DNA from 2 places in the Arthrobacter sp. Y3222053 genome. Region 1 is predicted to be linked to the other one. Evidence: riboswitches for the same ligand, from Rfam matches in the RefSeq annotation. Region 1 holds a riboswitch; the other holds the start of a gene.

Region 1 (7,513 bases):
CGTGACCCGGATGGAGTCGCCTGCCGCGACCGGGGTGATGAAGCGCAGGTTCTCCAGCCCGTAGTTGGCCAGCACCGGCCCCGGAGCCGGCTCCACGAACAGTCCGGCACCCCAGGAGAGCAGCAGGTAGCCGTGCGCCACGATGCCCGGGAAGAACGGGTTGGCCTCGGCGGCCTCCTGGTTGGTGTGCGCATAGAAGGTGTCCCCGGTGCTGTTGGCGAAGGCGGTGATGTCCTCCAGGGTGACTTCGCGCAGGTCCGAGCGCACGGCGTCGCCGATCTTCAGCGTCGCCAGGTCCTTGCGGAACGGGTGCACGTCGTCGAAGGTGCGGTCCGCACCGGTGTGCCAGACGCCGGTGACCGCAGTGAGCATATTGGGTGAGCCCTGCACAGCGGTGCGCTGCATGTGGTGCAGCACCGAGCGGATGCCGCCGAGCTCCTCGCCGCCGCCGGCGCGTCCGGGGCCGCCGTGCACCAGGTGCGGCACGGGCGAGCCGTGGCCGGTGGAGGTGCGGGCGTCCTCGCGGTTCAGCAGCAGCACGCGGCCGTGGTGGGCGGCGATGCCGGTGAGCAGCTCGCGGGCCGTGTCCGGATCGTTGGTGCAGACCGTGGCGGCCAGGGAGCCGGAGCCCATGGCGGCCAGGCGGACGGCGTCGGCGAGGTCGGTGTAGCCCACCACGGAGGCAACGGGGCCGAAGGCCTCCACGGTGTGCAGCTCCTCAGCCTCCCGGTTCTCCCAGGTGAGCAGCACGGGCGCCAGGAACGCGCCGTCGTCGGCCGGTCCGCGGGTGCCGTCGGCGCGGACGACGTCGGGCGCCTCCAGCGAGCCGTAGGCAATCTGCGCGCCGCCCGAGAGCAGCCGGTTCACGGACTCGCGGACGCCGTCGAGCTGCTCCACGGAGGCCAGCGCACCCATGGTGACGCCTTCACCGCGCGGGTCGCCGAGGACGATGCGCTGCTCGATCCGGGCGGCTGCGGCGGCGACGACGTCGTTCACGCGGTCCGTCGGCACGATGGCGCGGCGGATGGCGGTGCACTTCTGGCCCGCCTTGACGGTGATCTCGGTGACCAGGGACTTCACGAAGGCGTCGAATTCGGGGGTGCCGGGCATGGCGTCGGGCCCCAGGATCGCGGCGTTCAGGGAGTCGGTCTCGCAGGTGAAGCGGACTCCGCCCTCCACCACGTTGACGTGGGACTTCAGGCGGTTGGCGGTGGAGGCCGAACCGGTGAAGGAGACCATGTCCCGGTAGTCGAGGTGGTCGAGCAGGTCGCGGGCGGACCCGGAGATCAGCTGCAGCGAGCCGGCGGGCAGGATGCCGGATTCGGTGATCATCTTCACCGCTTCGGCCGCCAGGTATCCGGTGGGGGTAGCCGGCTTCACGATGGTGGGCACGCCGGCGATGAAGGCGGGCGCGAGCTTTTCCAGCATGCCCCAGACCGGGAAGTTGAAGGCGTTGATCTGCACCGTGACGCCGGGGATGCGGGTGTAGATGTGCTCGCCGATGAAGGAGCCGTCCTTGGACAGCTGCTCGATGGCGCCGTCGATGATCACCGTGGAGTTGGGCAGTTCCCGCCTGCCCTTGGAGCTGAAGGTGAACAGGACGCCGATGCCGCCGTCGATGTCCACCATGGAGTCGCCCTTGGTGGCGCCGGTGCGGGCGGAGATCTCGTACAGTTCGGCCTTGCGGGCGTTCAGGTACTGCGCCAGCTCCTTGAGCTTCAGGGCGCGCTGGTGGAAGGTCAGGGCGCCGAGTTCGCGCTGGCCCACCGTGCGGGCGTGCTCGACGGCGGCGGCCAGGTCCAGGCCTTCGGAGCTGACCAGGGCGAGGGTTTCGCCGGTGCTGGCGTCCCGGACTTCGGCGGGAGCGGAGACCTGGCTGCGCTCGGGGGTCCACCAGGCGTCCTGGACGAAACTGGGAACGATCTGCACGTCAACGGCTGTTGCGGTCATCTTTGACGGGCCCTTTCGGAACGGGACGGTTTCCGGCCTTCGGTGCGGCAGCGGAGGGCTGCACGGGACACAGATAACTGACCGGACGGTCGGTAATAAAGTCCAGCGTACCGCACCCCGGCGTGGCGCACACCACTGTGTTCGAGGGTTTCGCTTCGAGGGTTTCGCTGCCCGGCCGCGACGCACCGGCTGACAGCGCCCTGGCCCGGGCGCTAGCGTTGGTCCTCCCCGCACCCGCTGCCCCCGGAGGTTCCCATGGCACCCGGAATCCTGCACCGTCCCCGCCTGGCCGCCGCCGTCGTCCTTCTGGCCCTGCTGGCGGGGCCGGCTCCGGCCGGCGCCGCCCCGGAGCGCGGAGGGAGGGGCGACGACGGCGGGCACCACCCGCGCGGCCGGACCGTCGACTACGTGGCCCTCGGCGATTCCTATGCCTCCGGCTACGGCGGCAGCGACGACATCGGGGAATGCGGCCGAACCGCCTTCGGCTACCCCGCCCTGCTGGATGCGCTGCGCCGGGTGGATCTGCAGACCGACGCCACCTGCGCCGGAGCGACGGCGCTGACCACCGATCCCGCCCCGCCGGCCGGGCCCGTGGACCTGCCGCAGCAGATTGACACCGTGCTGGCCCAGGGACTGTTGCACAGCGGCACCGACCTGGTCTCCGTGACCATCGGCGGCAACGATGTCCGATTCGGGGACGTCGTTGCCGCGTGCGCTGGCCCCGGGCTTCCCGCCACCTGCGCCCAAGCGATTACCGGGGCCAAGGAGTACGCCCGGACCGTCCTTGCCCCGGACCTTGCCGCTTCGCTGCAGCGGATCCGGGACGCAGCCCCGCGGGCCGAACTCGTGGTTACCGGCTATCCCCACCTCTTCGAGGCCGCGGTTCCCGGTGCGCTGAGCGTGCCCGCCCAGGAGCTGTTCAACGCCGGCACCGATGAGCTGAACGCTGTTATCTCGGCGCAGCTGCCTGAGGACGCGGTGTTCGTGGACGTGGTGGACGAGTTTGCCGGGCACGGCATCGGCTCGCCGGACCCGTGGATCCGGTTCGAAGGCGGGCCTTTCGACCTGCATCCGAACGCCGCCGGCTACGATCAGGGCTACCTGCCGGCCATCCTCGCCGATGCGTCCTTCGACGACCGCCGCGGGCGGCCCGGCTGCCGCTGAGCCGACATCCCCGCAGATGCCGGGCGGCCGCCGGCGCAGGGCGGCCGGCCGACTGTGTGCCTGGGCCTGCGCCCAGGCCTCCTTTCCGCTGTCGGTGCCCTGCGCTACAGTAATTCCAGCTTCACGAGATGTGGCACCCGACGCGCCCGGCGCCGAGGGAAGGCTCCGACCTGCCACACACCAACCCCCTTGTTCGGCGGGTGGTTCGGATGACGAAGCGGCCTGCATTCGCCGCAGGCCGTCCGCCAGGGCGCCTCCAAGGCCCCGGTACGGCGGGGGCAGCGGCATCCGGCGCAGGCAAGGACAACCCGAAGGGGAACTTTCTTGGGCACCGATACCACGTCCCGCTGCCGCAGCTTCACTCCCGGCCACCGCGTCCACTGGATCCACCACCGCCGGATGGCTGAACTGGACTACTGGGTGGACGTCGAGATCCATGTGGATGCCGAACTGCAGCTCATCCATCTGATTCGCGAGGGACAGCAGCAGCTGTTCTGGTTCCACGACGTCCCGGCGCTGGCCGCGGCGCTGAAGATCGCCGTCGCCCCTCCGCAGTGGTGCCCGCGGTATTCCACGCTGATGGTTCCGGGCGGTTTCCTGGGACCCACCGGGAGCTCTTTTTTCTACTTGGCCCGGCTGGACCGGGTTCATCCCTGCCTGCGCCCGGGTTTCAGCCGATCCGCTGAGGACCAGGTGGCGTCGAGTGAGTGACCGGTCAGTGAGCGGCCGGTAGTTCGGACGCCGGCGGCGGTCAGCAGGGTTCGGCGGTCAGCTGTGTTCGGACGGCAGCGGCCCCCGAGTCCGCTGCCGCTGCCGGCCCGCCCGGATCAGTGTCCGTGGTGCGGGTTCGGATCGAGCATCCGGGCCCGCAGCAGGTCCGGCACGTCCGGCCGCACGCCGGCGCTGCGCAGGTACCCCTCGGCGTCGAATCCCTCCAGGGCTGCGAGCAGCGCCGCCCGTTCGGCCTCCGCGCGGTCGTGCAGCTCGGCCGGGGTCAGCGGCCGTTCCCGCGGCGTGCGCTGCCGGGCGTGGTGGGCGTTGATGCCGCACAGGCCCTGGACGTAGTCGGCGGCGATGGTCTCCGGGGCCGCGCCGGCCAGCTGCAGCAGCAGCATGGCGACCAGCCCGGTGCGGTCCCTGCCGGCGGAACAGTGGAAGACGACGCCGCCCTCGGGCGCATCAGCGATCGCCTCCATAACGGCTGTCAGGCGCTGCGGCCAGCGGCGCAGGTTCTCGCGGTAGAACCTGGGCGAATCCATGTAGGGGCCGGTGAGCGCGGTGAAGTCAGGGTCCTGCCAGTCCTGGATCGGCAGGGACAGCCGCCGGAAGCGGGCCTGGACGGCATCGGGCACGTCGGGGTCGCTGTCCCGGCGGCCCTGCTCCTGGACGTTCCGCAGGTCGATCACGGTGCGGACCCCGTCATCCCAGGCCTGGCGCCAGCCCTGTTCGGTCAGCCACTCCGCGCGCCCCATCCGGATCAGGCGGCCCGCCCGGACCCGGCGTCCGCCTGCCGCGGGCAGCCCGCCCAGGTCCCGGGCGTTGACGGCTCCGTCCCAGTGCCTGCTCCGGCTGTCGGCTTCCATGCGTCCAGCGTAGCCTCGGGCGGGCAGGGAGCCTCCGCGCGGTCTTCGGCACCGCCGGGTGATGTACTGTACCCCTCACACTGTGTCAGGCAGGAGGACTGAAGCTGCCGGCCATCGGAGCCTTCGCGCAGATCGGCCGGGTCACCCACCGCATGCTGCGGGACCGGGACGCGGCAGGTCTGCTTGTTCCCGCCCATAAACCGGCGGCTCCACCTGATCGAGAAGGAGAACCGGATGTCCCCGATTGAAATCATCGAAAAGCCACTCCCTGCCCTCCGACTGGCTGCCCGCACTGCCGTCGTATCGGAGCAGCCCGAGATCGCCGGCGTCGTCGGCCCGCTGTTCGACAGTGTGGCTGCCGATCTGGCCCGGGCCGGAGCATCGCTGGCGACTCCGGTGGCAGTGTACGAGGCAGGCGAGGCAGGGTTGCGCGTGACCGCCGGCTACGAGCACGCCGGGACTGCTCCCGACGGCGTCGAGACGGTGGGACTGCCCCGCGTCGCCACCGCGGTATGCGGCGTCCACCTCGGCTCCATGGAGCGTATCGGCGAAAGCTGGCAGGCGCTGCACACGCAGATCATCGCCAGGGGATTCGTTCCGTCCGGGCCCTGCCGGGAGCTCTACCTCCGCGCGGTCTCCGATGATCAAAGCGACTGGGTGGCTGAGCTGCAGCAGCCCGTCATCCGGCCCTGAAACGACAGTTTCCCGCGTTGGCCGGCCGGACGCCGACAAACGCGGGAAACTGTTGGTGGCCTTACTAGTTAAGGATCTGGTACCTGAATTCAGGCTGCACGCCGGAGATGCGAAGCTGACCGTCCTCGCTCTTCGTGAAATGGTAGATCAGCTTTCCTTCCACTTCCTCGTCGGTCTTTTTGCCGTTGACCTCAGCGACGTTGACGTAATCAATATTCAAGGCGACGGAAATGCCGTTCTCATCTCCGATGGGGCCGGCGTCGATTGCGGTCGTCTCGATGGCGCGGTCCTTGATATGGACCTCGCCCTCGCCGTAGACCAGGCCGTAGCCGTCGGATGTATCGCTCGCTTCCCGATGGGTGCCCTTGAACACGACGGCAAGATTCGGGTCATCGGAAATCAGGCTGTTGTAAATCTCCTGCTGCCAGACCGGGTCGAACTTGTCCATGTTCAGCTCCCACCAGTCGACCCTGGCTTGGCCGTCGCCCGGCGCGCCGTTGGCTGCGGTGTCAATCATGTCGACCGCCATTTCAACGGCGAGGCGCTGGGCTTCCTTGATGTCCGCCTCGCTCCAGACCGAGCTTGCCGCCTCGGTGATGACCGAGGGTTCGAAGGTGAAGGCAGGATCATCCGGCAGGATGGTTGTCTTGCGCCACTCTCCCCGCTCGTCGGAGGCCAGCTCCTTCAGGGTGGGCATGCCTTCGATGGTCGGCCCGTACTCCACCCCGTCCACAATCACTGTGGTCGGGGACGCTGCGGGGCTTTGGGCGTCGGCCTCGCTTTCACCTGAACAGCCGGAGACGAGAAGGAGGACGGCTGCGGCACCGGCAGCCAATCCGGGCTTAATGATCCTGGACATACGCGACATGCTGACCCCCATTGTCATAAGTATCCGCTTTCAGGCATTCCCGGCAGCGGCCTAAGGCGAGTAGTCAACCCGGGGTGAAGTTTGAAGTCAAATCCGCAGATAGGCATTCGCTGTCTCCGCGAATTCTCCGGATGCAGGCAGCCCGCCCCCGAAAACGGGGACGGGCTGCCTGCCGGTTGAGGATCAGCTCCAGTCGTAGAAACCCTTGCCGGACTTGCGGCCCAGTTCGCCGCGGGCCACCTTGTCGCGCAGGATCTGCGGAGGCTCGAACCGCGGGCCCAGCGTGGAGGCGAGGTACTCGGAGATCCCCAGGCGCACGTCCAGGCCCACAATGTCGGTGGTCTTGAGCGGCCCGGTGGGGTGCTTGTAGCCCAGCACCATTGCGTTGTCGATGTCCTCGGCGGACGCCACGCCCTCCTCGACCATCCGCATTGCCTCCAGGGCGATGGCGACGCCGAGCCGGGAGCTGGCGAAGCCGGGAGCATCGTTGACGACGACGGGAGTCTTGCCCAGGTCCTTGACCCAGGCCGGAGCCAGGGCGGCGAGTTCGTCGGAGGTCTGCCGTCCCAGCACGACCTCGATCAGGGTGGAAGCGGGCACCGGGTTGAAGAAGTGCAGCCCGCAGAACCGCTCGGGGCGGCCCAGCTTGTCTGCCAGGTCGGAGACGGACAGCGACGAGGTGTTCGACGCCAGCCACGCGGTCCCACCCAGCTGTTCCTCCACCCGGGTCAGGGCGGAGACCTTCAGGTCGAAGTCCTCCGGCACGGCTTCGACCACCAGGTCGCAGCCGGCGAAGGCGGCGTAGTCGGTGGAAACCGTCAGCCGGGCTTCGAGCTGTTCACGGGTCTCCGTGACGGTGCCTCGCTCCACGCTCTTGCCCACGGCTGAGGTAACCCGCTCCAGGGCACCGGCGGCGGCGTCGTCGTCGCGCTCCACCACCGTCACCGTGGCGCCGGAGACCAGGAAGGCGTGGGCGATGCCCGCGCCCATCCGTCCGCCGCCGAGGACGCCTACAGTTTTCGGAATGGTGCTCGGAATGCTGCTGGATGCCATTACTTCTTTTTCCTTTCCAGGAATGCCTGCATGCGGTCGAACTTCGCCGGGGATTCGAAGAGGATGCCCTGGGCGAGGGTGTCGATGACGGGGTGCGCCTCCGCCGGAGCGTGGAACACGGTCTTGGTGATGCGCACGGCCAGCGGGTCCTGCTTCCCGATCCGGTCCGCCAGGGCGTTCGCGGCGTCGAGCAGGGCGTCGG
Region 2 (7,513 bases), on a different contig from region 1:
GGATCCGTACGGTCATTGGGGTCCTTCCGTGAGGGGGAGACGGGCCGCGACGCGCCAGAGGCCGTTCTCGGCGCCCGCCGTGAGGGTACCGCCGAGCCGGGCGGCCCGCAGCTTCATGTTCCGGATTCCGGAGCCGGCATTGATGCCGACGGCGGCAGCATCCGCACCGGCAGCGTCCACACCGGTTGCCGGCTCCGGTACCAGGCTGTTGGCGACCTCGAGGAGCAGCGCGCCGCCGTCGTCGGTGCCAAGCCGGACCAGCACCTCCCTGCCGGGAGCGTGCCGGATGCAGTTGGTGAGGGCTTCCTGCACGATCCGGAACACCCCGGAGCGCAGGGCGGCGGGCGCCTCGTCAGGCAGGATTTCCCCGCCGGTGATCCGCACCGGGGTGCCCGCTGCGGCAGCGGAGCCCGCGAGGTCCGCGAGGTCGGCCTGCCCGGAGACGGGCAGCCCGCGGCCGTCCCGGGACTCGAGCACATCGATCATGCTGCGCATCTGCTCGAGGGCGCGCAGGCTTTCGGCACGGACCTGGCCGAGCACCCGGGAGGTCAGCGCGGGATCCGCTGCAGCCGCCGCAGCGCCGCTCTGCAGCGCGATCGCGGACAGATGCCCGGCAATCGAATCATGCAGTTCGCGTGCCATCCGGGCCCGCTCCTCGGTGACGGCCAGCTCCAGCTGGAGGGCCGCCACCTCGCGGGCGTGGAGCGCATCCCGGCGTTCGGCCTCGGCGCGGGCGCGGGCATCCTCGGCGCGGTCCCGCTGCGCCCGCAGGTCCCCGGCCCACCAGACCGGCATCAGGAAGACCACCAGCGCCTGCACCGTCGCCAGCACGGTCGTCTCCACGTCGCGGTAGGAGGCGGCGACGACCACCACCATGACGGCCGCGAGGGCCTGCGCCACGCGGGCCGTTGCCCGGCTCAGCCGTGGGCGGCCGTACAGGATGCCGGAGTAGATGGCCTCGAAGGTGAGCAGGAAACCGGTCACGCCCGCGTCGGCCAGCAGGCACAGCACCGCCGCCGGGCCGGTCAGCGCGAGCATGAGCGGGACGTTGGCGCTGCGGAAGAGCAGCCCCGCGCAGCCGAGGAGCAGATAGGCGAACCAGTCCCAGGGCGGCCCGGGCAGCCCGGAACCGGGCAGGAACGTCGCGACGTTGGCCTGCATCAGCATCAGCACTGATCCGGCCGCGAAATAGCCGGCGGCGGCAACCACGCCGCCGGGCCAGATCCGGGGCCCGGGGCTGCCGGCGGCGGGGACGGCGCTGCCTGCGGCGGGCGGAGAGCTGGCGGAGGACATGCCTTCACCCTAGCCAGCCGCGCGGCCCCGGCACGTCCCCCGAACGGAGGACATGCCGAAGCCGGGCCCGGAGGAGCGGGATGGCCGGCGCAGGAGGCCGGAGGCGCGGCTCGAGGCGCGGCCCGGATGCGCCGGCGGTACGGTCAGCCCGGCGGCGGGAGCAGGCCCGGGGCGTCCTGCCCGCGCCGGAAGCTCAGCCGCACCACCAGCCCGAACAGCAGCACGATCCCCATCCACGCGATCACCAGCGGCGGCAGCGCCAGGGCCAGCAGCAGCGCCCCGGCCAGGCCGAGGAAGTTGAGCAGCCGCGGGGCGAACCACGGGCGGGTCCGCAGGGCGAAGGCCCCCATCGCCGTCACCGCCGCATACAGGAGCAGTCCGAAGGACGCGGCTGCGAGGAGGGTGGTCAGCTCCGTGCTCAAACACAGCAGCACGACGACGGCGCCGGCCGCCGCCTCCGCCGCCCACGGCTGGGCCTGGACCCGGGCTGCCAGCGCCGACCCGGGCAGGGCCTGCCGGTTGCCTGCCGGATGCCCGGAGCCGGGGACGCTGCCGGATTCCGAACCGGCGCTGCGGAACAGCCGCGGCAGGTCGCCGTCGTCCGCCATCGACGCCGCAGTGCGTCCGATGGCCCCGATCAGTGCCCACGCGCCGCCCAGCCCGGCGACCGCGGCGGCGGCGGTGACCGCTCCCGTGCCGACCGTGCTCTGCACCGACTGGACCGGGACCAGCAGAGGAGCCTCGGCGACCGCGAGGGCGGACGGGCCGAAGAAGGCCAGCAGCGACTCGCCCACCGCCAGATACAGGGCGAGGACGACGGCGACGGCGGCCGGCAGCGCCCGCGGAATGTTGACGCCGCTGCGCCTCACCTGCGGCCCCATGGACGCCAGCCGCGAGTAGCCTGCGAACGCAAAGAACACCACCCCCGCGGCCTGCAGCACCCCGGCGGCGGTGGGCTCCTCGGGTGCCGGCAGTCCCGCCGTCGGCCGCTCCGGGACGCTGAACGCGGCGATGGCCGCGAACCCGGCCACCGCAATCACGAAGGCCACGATGAACCTCGACGCCCAGGTGCCGCGGACGGCACCGAGGATGTTGGCCACGGTGAGGGCCGCAACGGCCGCCGCGGCGGCGATTCCGGCACGGTCACCGAAGACGTAGGTGCCGAAGGTCAGCGCCGCGGTTCCCGCGGCCGCGAGCAGCGCGCAGATCAGCAGCCAGCCGGTGAGGAAGCCGGCGTAGGGTCCCAGCAGCATGCGTGCCGCGGTGCGCGCGGCTCCGCCGTCGCGCAGCCAGCCGCGGTCCGTGCCGGGCAGCCGGTCATCGACCGCGCCGGCGAGCTGGTAGGTGGACACCGCACAGCAGTAGGCCACCAGGGCCGCGATGAGGCAGGGCGCCAGCAGCAGGCCGCCCGAGGCGGCGACGGCCGGCGGGAACACGACGAACAGCCCGGTCCCGATCATGGATCCCAGCCCGGCCATGGTGGCATCGAAGCCGCCGAGGGGACGCACGGGCTTGCTGCTGGGCATGGACCTCCTGCCGGGCCGCAGGCGGCGGCGGGGAAACGGAGCGAACACCGGTAAACTCTTGTGGAGATCTCTATTCACCTTGAGCGGGAACCGTGTTTTCCGCAAGCAATCTTTGAGAGGACTGCTTTGCTGCGCACACATGCGCTTGGCACCCTGAGGGCCGAGCATATTGGTCAGACCGTCACCCTTGCAGGCTGGGTGGCCCGGCGCAGGGACCACGGCGGCGTCGCCTTCCTCGACCTGCGTGATGCCTCCGGCGTGGCGCAGGTGGTGGTGCGGGAGGAGGAGGTCTTCCACGGGCTGCGCAACGAATACGTCCTGCAGATCACCGGCAAGGTGGAAAAGCGGCCCGAGGGCAACGAGAACCCGGCGCTGGCCACCGGCGAGGTGGAGGTCATCGCCGACGAGGTGGTCATCCTCAACACCTCCGATCCGCTGCCCTTCCAGATCGACGAGCATGTGGAGGTCGGCGAGGAAGCCCGCCTGAAGCACCGCTACCTCGACCTGCGCCGCCCGGCCCCGGCCGCCGCGCTGCGCCTGCGCTCCGAAGCGAACCGGGTGGCCCGCGAGCTGCTGCACGATGAGGGCTTCGTCGAGATCGAAACCCCCACCCTGACCCGCTCGACGCCTGAAGGCGCCCGCGACTTCGTCGTTCCGGCCCGCCTGGCCCCGGGCTCCTGGTACGCCCTGCCGCAGTCCCCGCAGCTGTTCAAGCAGCTGCTGCAGGTCGGCGGGTTCGAGAAGTACTACCAGATCGCCCGCTGCTACCGCGACGAGGACTTCCGCGCCGACCGGCAGCCGGAATTCACCCAGCTGGACATCGAGGCCAGCTTCGTCGAGGAAAACGACATCATCGCCCTGGGCGAGCAGATCGTGAAGTCGCTGTGGAAGCTGATCGGCGTCGAGATCGAAACCCCGATCCGCCGCATGACCTACGCCGAGGCCATGGCGAAGTACGGCTCCGACAAGCCCGACCTGCGGTTCGGTCTGGAACTGACCGAACTCACCGAGTTCTTCAAGGACACCACCTTCCGCGTCTTCCAGGCCCCGTACGTCGGCGCCGTCGTGATGCCCGGCGGTGCCTCGCAGGCCCGCCGCACCCTCGACGCCTGGCAGGAATGGGCGAAGCAGCGCGGCGCCAAGGGCCTGGCCTACGTGCTGGTCCAGGAGGACGGCAGCCTGACCGGCCCGGTGGCCAAGAACCTCACCGACTTCGAGCGCGAGAACCTGGCCGGCACCGTCGGCGCCCAGCCCGGCGACTGCATCTTCTTCGCCGCCGGTGACCAGTCCTCGGCCCGGGCGCTGCTCGGAGCCGCCCGCGTGGAGATCGGCCACCGCACCGGACTCATCAATCCCGGCGACTGGGCCTTCGTGTGGGTTGTCGACGCGCCCATGTTCGAGCCCGCGGCAGCGGCCGTGGCAGCCGGTGACGTCGCCGCAGGAGCGGGGGAGTGGACGGCCGTGCACCACGCGTTCACCTCGCCGAAGCCCGAGTTCCTCGACACGTTCGACACCGACCCCGGTTCCGCGCTGGCCTACGCCTACGACATCGTCTGCAACGGCAACGAAATCGGCGGCGGGTCCATCCGTATCCACCGCCGTGACGTGCAGGAGCGCGTGTTCAAGGTGATGGGCATCTCCGAGGAAACCGCGCAGGAGCAGTTCGGGTTCCTCCTGGAGGGCTTCAAGTACGGCGCCCCGCCGCACGGCGGCATCGCCTTCGGCTGGGACCGGGTGGTGGCCCTGCTGGCCGGCGCCGAGTCCATCCGCGACGTCATCGCGTTCCCGAAGTCCGGCGGCGGCTACGACCCGCTGACCAACGCTCCGGCTCCGATCAGCGCGCAGCAGCGCAAGGAAGCCGGCGTCGACTTCAAGCCGGAGAAGAAGCAGGACAAGCCTGCCGACGCTCCCGCTTCCCCGTCCGGCCGGTAACGAAGCCGGGCCTGTAGCCAGGTCCGGTCTGCGACGAAGCCCGGCTGCCGTGTTGGCAGCCGGGCTTCGTGCGCTCCCGCCCCGAGGCGGCCCGGCCCGCAGGCGGGGTCAGGCGAACGCCGGCACGCTCAGGTTCCGGAACGCGGACCCGTGGAAGACCAGCGGTTCGTGCCGTTCCTCGTGCGTGGAGTAGCCGTGTACCCGCAGCAGCACCACGGCGTGGTCTCCGGCCGGGACCTCGTTCTCCACCGAGCATTCAAGCCAGAGCGCAGCCTCGTCGAGGAACAGTGCGCCGGTTTCCGCCTGGTGCAGGCTGAGGCCGGCGAAACGGTCCCCGTCGCGGGAGGCGATCTGGCGGCAGACGCCGTCGTGCCCGGTGCCGAGGACCGAGACGCCGATCCTGCCGGCCCGCTTCAGGACCGGCCAGGTGCGGGAGGAGTTCTGCACGGCGAACATCACCAGCGGCGGATCGAGGGAGACCCCGACGGTGAAGGACGACGCGACGATGCCCTGCGGGCCGCCGTCGACCTCTGCGCAGAGAGCGGCGATGCCGGAGGGGAAGCGCCCGAAGGCACGGCGCAGGGCGGTCGGCTGGAGATCGGTAACAAGTGTCATGGGACGTCCTCTGCCTGAGGCGCCCTCCGCGCTGCTGCATGCGAAGGGACGCTGTACTTGCCGCAGCGGGAAATCCACCGGAGCGGCCGAATCGTCACCTGGAGCACCCCGCTACGGCGAGAGGGTTGCCGTCCAGCCGGCCAGGGCCTCTGGCTGGAACTCTTGATTCTGGCTCCCAATCTAGGGCCGGCACGGTCGAGGGGCAAACGGCCCGGCCGACGGCGGGCCCGGGCCGCAACAGTTTGTAACGCCGCCTGAACGCAGGGCGCGCGTCGTCGGCGCAGCCGCCCGGCAGCCCGGTAGTAGGGTGTGGGCATGAGAGAGCGCTGGTTCAAGCAGGTGGACGTGTTCGGCAGCAGCCCGTATCTGGGCAACCCCGTGGCCGTGGTGCTGGAGGGCCAGGACATCTCCGACCAGGCCATGCAGCAGTTCGCCCGCTGGACCAATCTCTCGGAGACCACGTTCCTGATGCCGCCGACCATCGCCGGCGCCGACTACCGCGTCCGGATCTTCACGCCGAACGGGGAGATCCCGTTCGCCGGGCATCCCACGCTGGGCAGCTGCCACGCCTGGCTGGAGGCGGGCAACCGGCCCCGCACTCCCGGCACGGTGCTCCAGGAGTGCGAAATCGGCATCGTCACCCTGCACGCCAACGCCGGGCTGGCCGCCTTTGAAGCTCCGCAGCTGCGGCGCAGCGGCCCGCTCGACGACGCCACCCTCACCCAGGCGGTGACGGCCCTGGGCCTGCGCATCGACCAGGTCCGCGACCATGCCTGGGTGGACAACGGACCCGGCTGGCTCGGCCTGCTGCTGGCCGACGCCGAGACGGTCCTCTCGCTCAAGCCCGACAACGCCGCCCTCGGCAGCCTGCGGGTGGGCGTGATCGGCCCCTACGAGGACACCTCGGAGGCCGATTTCGAGGTCCGCGCCTTCGTGCCGGCCCTCGGCATCGCCGAAGACCCCGTCACGGGCAGCCTCAACGCCGGCCTGGCCGTGTGGCTGATCGGCGCGGGCCTGGCGCCCGACCGCTACGTGGTGAGCCAGGGCACCGCCGTCGGGCGGAAGGGCCGGGTGCGGGTCTTCCAGCGCGACGGCGGCATCTGGGTCGGCGGCGAGTCCGTCACCTGCGTCGACGGCTCCGTCCGCCTCTGACCGACCGATGACCCGAGGAGCCCGCTGTGTTCAGCCTCTATGACCTGCCGCGGCGGATCATCGCCGCCCCCATGGCCGGCGGCCCGTCCACGCCCGAACTCGCAGCCGCCGTGTCCGACGCCGGCGGCCTGGGTTTCCTGGCCGGAGGCTACCTGGCCGCCGATGTGCTGGAAGGCCGGATCGCACGCCTGCAGGACCTGACGCGGCGCCCGTTCGGAGTGAACCTTTTCGTCCCGGACGCGGCCAACACGCAGGAGACGGCGTCCACCTCCGGCACCGGCCCGGACGCGTACGAGGCGGCCGCACAGTACCGCGGCCAGCTGCTTGATGAGCAGGCCACGGGTGCCCTGCCGCCCACGCGGCAGCCGCTGCCGCTGCCTGACGCCGCCGACGACGACGGCTGGGAGGCGAAGCTGGGCCTGGTCCTGGAGATGTCGGTACCGGTGGTGTCCTTCACCTTCGGGGCGCCCACCGCCGAGGTGGTGGGGCAGCTGCACGAGGCGGGAACCGCCGTCGTCATCACCGTCACCGACCCCGAGGAGGCGGAAGCCGCCGTCGGATCCGGGGCGCGGATCCTCTGCGTCCAGGGCCCCGACGCCGGCGGCCACCGCGGCACGCTGCGCACCGCCGCCGAGCCGGGCACCGATGCGCTTCCGGACCTGCTCGAGGGTGTGCGCACCGTCCTCGGGGACGTCCTGCCCGGACCGCGCGAAACAGTGCAGCTGATCGCCGCGGGCGGGATCAGCGGGCCGGGGCAGGTGGCGGAGCTGCTGACGGCCGGGGCGGACGCCGTCCAGGTGGGCACGGCCCTGCTGCTGGCGCCTGAAGCCGGAACGCACCCGCTGCACCGCCAGGCCCTGGCGGGGGAGCGGTTCGCCGATACGTCGCTGACCCGGGCCTTCTCCGGCCGGTGGGCACGCGGCCTGACCAATGACTTCATGCGCCGGCACCGTGACGCGCCGGCCGCCTACCCGCTGGTCAACCAGATCACCCGG

The links. Region 1 has a riboswitch for S-adenosylmethionine ahead of AC5RUW_RS12750 (hypothetical protein). Riboswitches for the same ligand answer to the same signal wherever they lie in the genome.
Region 2: it holds a riboswitch for S-adenosylmethionine, as region 1 does, so the genes downstream of both, AC5RUW_RS05370 (flavin reductase family protein) here and AC5RUW_RS12750 (hypothetical protein) in region 1, are expected to answer to the same signal.

Annotation. Positions count from the first base shown of each region.
Region 1 covers NZ_JBNHIA010000004.1:302,672-310,184, forward strand. Annotated here, with positions in the region: gene paaZ (phenylacetic acid degradation bifunctional protein PaaZ) at 1-1,950, opposite strand, end outside; gene AC5RUW_RS12745 (SGNH/GDSL hydrolase family protein) at 2,206-3,114, shown strand; SAM riboswitch class IV at 3,234-3,361, shown strand; gene AC5RUW_RS12750 (hypothetical protein) at 3,439-3,825, shown strand; gene AC5RUW_RS12755 (tyrosine-protein phosphatase) at 3,942-4,697, opposite strand; gene AC5RUW_RS12760 (GyrI-like domain-containing protein) at 4,932-5,390, shown strand; gene AC5RUW_RS12765 (hypothetical protein) at 5,455-6,249, opposite strand; gene AC5RUW_RS12770 (3-hydroxyacyl-CoA dehydrogenase family protein) at 6,442-7,311, opposite strand; gene AC5RUW_RS12775 (enoyl-CoA hydratase/isomerase family protein) at 7,311-7,513, opposite strand, start outside.
Region 2 covers NZ_JBNHIA010000002.1:233,123-240,635, forward strand. Annotated here, with positions in the region: gene AC5RUW_RS05350 (response regulator) at 1-16, opposite strand, end outside; gene AC5RUW_RS05355 (sensor histidine kinase) at 13-1,293, opposite strand; gene AC5RUW_RS05360 (APC family permease) at 1,437-2,819, opposite strand; gene aspS (aspartate--tRNA ligase) at 2,946-4,751, shown strand; gene AC5RUW_RS05370 (flavin reductase family protein) at 4,860-5,366, opposite strand; SAM riboswitch class IV at 5,415-5,534, opposite strand; gene AC5RUW_RS05375 (PhzF family phenazine biosynthesis protein) at 5,682-6,518, shown strand; gene AC5RUW_RS05380 (nitronate monooxygenase) at 6,545-7,513, shown strand, end outside.